Regions from separate parts of the uncultured Zoogloea sp. genome, predicted to be linked through region 1. Evidence: predicted binding sites of a transcription regulator. Region 1 holds the regulator's gene; the other holds the start of a gene.
What was found. Region 1 encodes HrcA, which represses chaperone genes, less so after heat shock. Its sites were predicted from a motif close to TNTTAGCACTCNNNGNCNNNGAGTGCTAANA; they were not measured.
Positions count from the first base shown of each region.

Region 2: the regulator HrcA is predicted to act here: its motif matches at 2,367-2,397, upstream of rpoH (RNA polymerase sigma factor RpoH).

Region 1 is NZ_CALAYQ010000081.1:62,157-66,336, reverse strand. It holds gene hemH (ferrochelatase) at 1-951, opposite strand, end outside; gene hrcA (heat-inducible transcriptional repressor HrcA) at 968-1,996, opposite strand; gene Q0672_RS10755 (NAD kinase) at 2,088-2,972, shown strand; gene recN (DNA repair protein RecN) at 3,002-4,180, shown strand, end outside.
Region 2 is NZ_CALAYQ010000023.1:40,567-44,746, forward strand. It holds gene Q0672_RS02200 (ATP-dependent helicase) at 1-1,366, opposite strand, end outside; gene Q0672_RS02205 (hypothetical protein) at 1,363-1,560, opposite strand; gene Q0672_RS02210 (YkgJ family cysteine cluster protein) at 1,652-2,179, opposite strand; gene rpoH (RNA polymerase sigma factor RpoH) at 2,422-3,276, shown strand; gene Q0672_RS02220 (SCO family protein) at 3,408-4,007, opposite strand; gene Q0672_RS02225 (DUF2244 domain-containing protein) at 4,147-4,180, shown strand, end outside.

The sequences.
Region 1 (4,180 bases):
CGGGATGTATCCGAAGCGCTTGCCGCCGGCGTGCAGGAAGGCCTCGCGGCATTCCATGTTGATCTCTTCCAGCGTCTCCAGGCAGTCCGAGACGAAACCGGGGCACATCACGTCCACAGAACCGACGCCTGCCTGCGCCATCGCCTCGAGGGTGGGCTGGGTGTAGGGCTGCAGCCACTCGGCCTTGCCGACGCGCGACTGGAAGCTCACCACCAGCCGCTCCGGCGGCAGCGCCAGGGCTTCGCCGAGCAGGCGGGCGGTCTTCAGGCATTCGCAGTGATAGGGATCGCCGAGCTCCAGCGAGCGCTTGGGGGTGCCGTGGTAGCTCAGCACCAGCCGGTCGGGTTCGCCATTGCGCTTCCAGTGTTCACGCACCGAATTGGCGAGGGCCTGGATGTAGGTGGGCTCGCCGGGAAAGCTGCGCACGTAGCGGATCTCCGGCAGGTTGCGCCAGTGGCGCAGGCAGTCGGCCACTTCGTCGATCACCGTGGCGGTGGTGCTGGCGGCGTACTGGGGGTAGAGCGGCACCACGAGGATGTGGGTGCAGCCGGCGGCGCGCATGGCGTCGAGCTGGCTGCGGATCGACGGCTGACCGTAGCGCATCGCCCATTCGACGACGAGATCCCGCTGGCCGGCGTTGGCCAGGAAACCCTTGAGCAGCTTGGCCTGCTTTTCGGTGTGGGCCTTGAGGGGGGAGCCTTCGTCGGTCCACACGCTGGCGTACTTGGCAGCGGATTTGGCTGGACGGGTGCGCAGGATGATGCCGTGGAGGATCGGCCACCACACGAGGCGTGGGATCTCCACGACCCGCGGGTCGGACAGGAACTGCCGCAGGTACGGGCGCAGGGCCGCTGCGGTGGGGGCGGTCGGGGTGCCGAGATTGACCAGCAGGATGCCGGTACGCGGCGCCTTGCCGTGGGTGTGCGCTGGCGCTTGCCAGAATCGGGTCATCGGGGAGCTTTCAGGTTCAGTTTTGCCCGGAAAGGGCACTGGAGATGAGGCGGGCGGTGACGTCCACGATCGGGATCACCCGTTCGTAGGCCATCCGGGTGGGGCCGATCACGCCGACCGAGCCGACCAGCTGGCCGTCCACCTCGTAGGGAGCGGTGACGACGCTGCAGTCGTCCAGCGGGCTGAGGCCGCTCTCGCCACCAATGAAGATCTGCACGCCCTGGGCGCGGTTGGAGATGTCGAGGAGCTGCATCAGCCCCGTCTTCTGCTCGAAGAGTTTGAAGAGCTCGCGCAGGCGGGCCATGTTCGACGACAGATCCTCGGCATCCAGGAGGTTGGTCTCACCGGAAATCACGTAGGTGCTGCGGGTTTCCTCCAGCGCCTCGCTGCCGGCCTCGACGGCCGCGCTCATCAGCTCGGTCATGTCGGTGCGCAGCTGCTTGAGTTCGTCCTGGATGCGGGTGCGGATTTCGTCGAAGGCGAGGCCCGCGAAGTGCTGATTGAGGTAATTGGCGGCGGTGACGAGCTCCGACGGGCTGTACGCGCGCTTGGTGAAAAGGATGCGGTTCTGCACATCGCCGGCGCTGGTGACGAGGATCAGCAGGATGCGGGTGTCGGACAGACTGACGAACTCGATCTGGCGGATCCTCGGCACGTCCTGCTTGGGCGAGACGACGACGCCGGCGAAGTGGGTGAGGCCCGACAGCAGCTGCGACGCGGCATTGAGCACGCGCTGGGGCTCGCCGGGCTGGATCTGACCCTGGAGTTCATGGAGCTGGCCGGTGCCGATGGGCTGCACCGTGAGCAGGCTGTCCACAAAAAAGCGGTAGCCGAGGGGCGTGGGAATGCGCCCGGCAGAGGTGTGCGGGCTGGTGATGAAGCCCAGCTCCTCCAGGTCGGACATCACGTTGCGCACCGTGGCCGGCGACAGCTGCAGGCCCGAATAGCGCGACAGTGCCCGCGACCCGACGGGCTGGCCTTCGGCGATGTAATGCTCCACCAGGGTCTTCAGGAGGATTTGCGAGCGTTGGTCGAGACGGGTCATGGCGGCAGATGGAGGGTTCCCGGCGATTCTAAGAGAAGGCCTGCGTTCATGAGAAGCAGGAGCACGCTGCAGAATGTGGTTTAATCAATGCATGACCTGCGAGTTCAAGACTATCGCACTGATCGGCAAGTATCAGAGCCCTGAAGTGGCCGAGGCGGTGCTTCGGCTGGCCAATTATTTGCGCGGCCTCGGCATTGCCGTGTTGATCGAGCAGGGAACCGCGAGTTCCACGGGGCTCACGGCGGGTTTCACGGTCGCAAGCTACGACGAGATCGGCGCCCGGGCCGATCTGGCCGTGGTGCTCGGCGGTGACGGCACCCTGCTCAACAGCGCGTGCCGCCTGGCTTCGTACAACGTGCCGCTGGCGGGCGTCAATCAAGGCCGGCTGGGCTTTCTGACCGACATCTCCCGCGAGGTCGCCCTCGACAAGATCGGCGAGATCCTCCAGGGTCGCTACACTGAAGAATCCCGCATCCTGCTCGACGCGGAAGTGCTGCGCGGCGGGCAGCGGGTGTTCCACACGGTGGCCCTCAACGACGTGGTGGTCAACAAGGGCGAGCTGGGCCGGATGATCGAATTCGATCTGCGCGTCGATGGCGAGTTCGTCTACACCCAGCGCTCCGACGGCATGATCGTCTCGACGCCCACCGGCTCGACGGCCTACGCGTTGTCGGCCAACGGGCCGATCCTCCACCCCAGCGTCGAAGGCATCGCGCTGGTGCCCATGTGCCCCCACGCGCTCACGGCCCGGCCGATCACGCTGCCCGATCACTGCTGCATCGAGATCGTGCTGCTGCCGCCCCACGATTCCCGCGTCCACTTCGACGGCCAGAGCCGCTACGACACTCGCGCCGGCGACACCGTGCGGATCACCCGCTCGCCCCATCGCGTGCGCCTGCTTCATCCCCCGGGCTACAGCTACTTTGCGATGCTTCGCGAAAAGCTGCACTGGAGCTCGACGCCCCGTCACGGCTGACCTGCCGGTTTCACCCACTCGGTTTTTTCATGCTGCGTCATCTTTCCATTCGCGATTTCGTGATTGTCGATCGGCTCGAACTGGCCTTCGAGGCCGGTTTCGGTGCACTTACCGGTGAGACCGGTGCGGGCAAGTCGATCCTCCTGGATGCCCTTGGCCTCGCCCTCGGTGGCAAGGCCGAGGCCGGCGTGGTGCGCAGCGGTCAGGCGCGCGCCGAGATCGTCGCCGAGTTCGACCTGCCGCCCGACGGCCCGCTGCGGGCCTGGTTGGCGGAGCAGGAGATCGACGCCGACGAAGGCGTGCTGCTGATGCGCCGCGTCATCGAAAGCGGCGGCCGCTCCAAGGCGTGGCTCAACGGCTCGCCGGTGGTGCTGGCGCAGCTGCGGACGGCCGGCGAATGGCTGGCTGACATCCACGGGCAGCACGCCCATCACGCGTTGCTGCGGCCCGACGCCCAGCTGGCGCTCGTCGATGCCCACGGTGGCCTTGTCGCCCAGGCGGCCGAGGTGGCCGAGCGTCACCGCGCATGGTCGGCCCTGCGGCGGGCGCGGGAGGCAGCGGAGGAGGGCGCGTCCTCCACCGAGCGCGAGCGCGAACTCCTCGGCTGGCAAGTGGCAGAACTGCGCGAGCTGGCCTTCGAGCCCGACGAATGGGCCCAGCTCAACCAGGAGCAGGCCCGGCTGGCCCACGCAGCCGGCCTTATCGAAGGCAGCGCCGAAGTCATTGATGGCCTCGCCGACGGCGAGTACGCGCTGCTTTCCCAACTCGAACGCCTGCTGTCCCGCGTCGCCGACATGGCGACCCACGACGGCCAGCTTGCCGACGTGCAGGAGCTGCTCGGCAGCGCCAGCATCCAGCTTGACGAAGCGCTCCACGCCATGCGCCGCTACCGCGACCGGCTCGATCTCGATCCGGATCGCCTTGCCGAAATCGACCAGCGCATCCAGGCGATCACGGCCATGGCCCGCAAGTATCGGGTTGCTCCCGAAGGTCTGCCGGACGTCCTGCTGGAAAGCGTGGGGCGGCTGGAGCGGCTCGTTCGCCAGTCCGATCCCGAAGCCCTGGCTCGGGAAGAGTCCGCGGCAAAGTCCGCCTTCCTGGCAGTGGCCGAGCCGCTCTCCGCGGCCCGGCGCAAGATCGCCGCCGAGTTGTCGGCGGCGGTCACCGAGGCCATGCAGTCGCTGGCGATGGGCGGTGCCCAGTTTGAG
Region 2 (4,180 bases), on a different contig from region 1:
GGATGTTGTCGAGGATTCGCCCGGCCGTCTTCGGCCCTATGCCCGGAAGGAGCTGCACCGCCCGGAAACCCGACACGCGATCCCGCGGGTTCTGCGCCCAGCGCAGGATGGCGAGCACGTCCTTGACGTGGGCGGCCTCGAGAAACTTCAGGCCGCCGAACTTCACGAAGAGGATGTTGCGCCGGGTGAGCTCGATCTCGAGCCGCACGCTGTGGTGGGCGGCGCGGAACAGCACCGCCTGAGCCTTGAGCTTGAGCCCCGCCTCGCGCCGGGCCAGCACCTGCTCGACCACGTAGGCGGCCTGGTCGGCCTCGTCGCGCACCGACACCAGCCGTGGCTTTTCGCCCGACGTGCGATCGCTCCACAGATCCTTGCTGAAACGCTCCTTGGCCTGGGCGATCACGTCGTTGGCGGCGGCCAGGATGGACTGGGTGGAGCGGTAGTTGCGATCCAGCGTGACGCGCCGGGCGGGCGGATCGAACTGATCGGGAAACTCGAGGATGTTGCGCACCGTGGCGCCGCGGAAGCTGTAGATCGACTGGGCGTCGTCGCCCACCACGGTAAGGCCGCGGCCGTCGGGCTTCATGGCCTGGAGCAGCCCGGCCTGCAGGCGGTTGGTGTCCTGGAACTCATCCACCAGGATGTGGCTGAAGCGCCCGCCCACCTCATCGGCCAGCTCGGGCACCGCCACCATCTGCGCCCAATAGAGCAGCAGGTCGTCGTAGTCGAGCACCTGCTGGGCCTGCTTGGCCTCGACGTAGGCGAGGAACAGGGGCTTGAGCTCAGTCTCCCATTCGGCACACCACGGAAAGCTCGACTGCAGCACCTCGGCCAGGGGCGCCTGGGTGTTGACCGCCGCCGAATAGATGGCAAGGCAGGTGCCCTTGAGGGGAAAGCGCTTGTGCTTGGCCGAGCAGCCCAGCTCGTGGCGGACGAGGTTCATCAGGTCGCCGGAATCTTCCCGATCGTGGATGGTGAAGCCGGGGTCAAGCCCGATGCGCCCGGCGAACTCCCGCAGCAGGCGCGCGCCCACGCTGTGGAAGGTGCCGGCCCACGGAAAGCCGCCCTGGGCCAGCCGGGCATGGCGCGGTGAGACCTGGGCGGCGATGCGCTGGACACGGCGGATCATCTCGTCGGCCGCCCGGCGCGAGAAGGTGAGCAGCAGAATCTGCGCCGGGTCGGCGCCCTGGGCGAGCAGATGGGCGACCCGGTGGGCCAGGGTGTTGGTCTTGCCCGAGCCCGCCCCGGCGATGATGAGCAGCGGCCCCGGCGCGGCCTCACCGGCGCCGTGGAGGGCCGCTGCGCGCTGGGCATCGTTGAGGCTGGCGAGGTAGGCGGGCAGCTCGGCCGTGGCGGCGTCGCTCATCGGGCGAGCTCCGGCTCGGGCGCACTGTTGGCGGCAGGCTCGGGCTCGGCGGCGTGGAGGCCGGCAGCGAGGGACACCAGCACGGCTTCGTCGCACACCGGGCAGACGCGGTAATAGGCGCCGGGGCCGGTGGCGAAATCCATCGATGCGGGATCGACCGGGCTATGGCAATGGGGGCAGATGAAGCGCGGCATGGTGAAACCTTTGAAACCCTCTTTAAGCTGTAATAATATACAGTCAATGCCGGATTTCAAGTTCTGCGTGCAGCCACCCGCGCAAATCCCGTCAGGGCGCGCCGCGAGCAGGTGGATCGTCGGTCCAGCCGGCAAACCAGTCGGTCAGCGGGCGGGTTTCGCCCAGGGCGGCGAGCCGGCGGTCCACGGCCTCGTGGTTGCCCCACACCACTCCGGCCAGTTCGCCAGCGGCTTCCTGCGCCTCGATGTCGCGGCAGTACAGGCCCTTGTCGCGCTCGATGTAGAAGCCGTAGGTGCGGCAGGCCACCGGGCGGCTGAGATACACCGGGCAGGCGCCGCTGGCCTCATCCAGCATCGGGCAGACCACCGGACGCACCGCGGCATCGGCCAGCGCGGCCACGCGGCGGCGGATCTCATCCAGCTGGGCGGGCGGCAGCGCGGCCAGCCCGTCCCGCAGCAGCGTCCATTCGGCGGCGGTGAGGGTGGGCACGCTGGCGAGGCGCCGGCAGCAGGTGTCGCAGCCCTTGGCGCACAGCCAGTCGGGTTGCCCGGCGCGGATCATTCCGACCCGCTGGTCGATGTCGTCGTGAAGCTGGATGAGTGCGGCGGTGGGGTGCACGGTTCGTCCTCGGGGCTGGCGCGGGCGGCGCCTTCGGTAGCGACGGGAAGATAACAGCGCGGGCCGCGGCGGGCCAGCGGGCGAAGCACCACCGCGGCATGCAGTCCGCCCCGCAGCGGCCGTAAACAACGGGCGCGGGCGTCGCCCGTGCGGTATGGAAAATCCCCTGCCGCGGAACCAATCGCCCCCTTAGCACTCACAGGCAGGGAGTGCTAACATCTGGGTGAAGGAGGTTGTTACTGATGTCCCATACCTTGTCGTTTCCCGTCCCGTCCGCGGTTGGCAGCCTGGATCAATACATCCAGAGCGTGAATCGCATCCCGCTGCTGACCGAGAAGGAAGAATCCGACCTCGCCCACAGCTTCCGGGAGAACGAGGATCTGGATGCGGCGCGCAAGCTGGTCATGTCCCACTTGCGGCTGGTGGTTGCCATTGCCCGGGGTTACCTCGGCTACGGCCTGCCCCACGCCGATCTCATCCAGGAAGGCAACGTCGGCCTGATGAAGGCCGTGAAGCGCTTCGACCCGGACCGCGGCGTGCGGCTGGTTTCGTTCGCGATCCACTGGATCAAGGCCGAGATCCACGAATACATCGTCAAGAACTGGCGGCTGGTCAAGATCGCCACCACCAAGGCCCAGCGCAAGCTGTTCTTCAACCTGCGCGGCCTGAAGGCGAGCAGCAGCACCCTGCAGGGCGAGGAAGTCCGCACCATCGCCGAGCAGCTCGGGGTCAAGCCCGAAGAAGTGCGCGAGATGGAAACCCGCCTGTCCGGTGGCGACGTGGCGCTCGAATCCGGCCCCGAAGACGAAGAGGAGCGCTTCGCGCCCATCGCCTACCTGGCCGACCCCCACGCCGAACCGTCCGAGGTGATCGCCCAGCGCGAATACGCCCGACTGCAGGATAGCGGGCTACACGAGGCCTTGGCCGCGCTGGATGACCGCAGCCGCACCATCGTCCAGCGCCGCTGGCTGGCCGAAGGCGACGCCGCCACCCTGCACGAACTGGCCGCCGAGTACGGCGTTTCCGCCGAGCGCATCCGCCAGATCGAAGCCAAGGCGATGCAGAAGATGCGCACCCAACTGGTGGCGCTGGCCTGATCCAGACGCAGGCAACAGCAAAAAGGGCGACTTCCGGGTCGCCCTTTTGTTTTGTGCCGCGCCCAGCAAGAGCCGGTATAGGCACAGATCGATCAGATTGAAAATCCGATAGGCACAGATTTCGGGTCGGGCTACTTGCCCGCCAGCAGCTTGCGGATGTCGCCAGCGACCACCTCGGGCTTTTCGCCGTGCTTCACGTAGAGCCGCAGCCGGCCCTGGGGGTCGAACACGTAGGTGCCGGTGGAGTGATCGACGGTGTAGGCCTTGCCGCTCGTGTCGCCCTGCTTCTGATAGAACACCTTGAAATCCTTGGCCACCGCGGCGGTGGTCGCTGCGTCGCCGAACAGGCCGACGAAACGCGCATCGAAGGCCGGCACGTACTGGGCCAGCAGTTCCTGCGTGTCGCGCTCCGGGTCGACGGTGACGAACAGCACCTGCACCTTGTCGGAATCCGGCCCGAGCTGGCGCATCACCTCGGCCATGTTCACCAGATTGGTGGGGCACACGTCGGGACATTGGGTGTAGCCGAAGAAGATCGTCACCACCTTGCCCTTGTAGTCGGCCAGGGTGCGGACGGTGCCGGTGTGGTCGGTGAGCTTGAGGCTCTGGCCATACTGGGCGCCGGTGATGTCGGTGCTTGCAAAGCCCGCGCCGGGCCCGCCATCCCCCTTCGGCGAGCAGGCCGCCAGCAGGCCAAGCGCCAGGCCCGTCACGATGGTGCGGCGCAACATCGAAATCATTTAAAACCCCTTTAAGTTTCAACTGCTTGCGCGTTTTTCAAGTGCACTGCAAAAACGATGCACGATGCTACACTGGCTCCAGAATTTGATCTGCGTCAAAAAGTCGCAGACAGGGCCTGGAGGAGACGCCATGGCTATAACAACAAGAGAGACGGCGGGCGCGC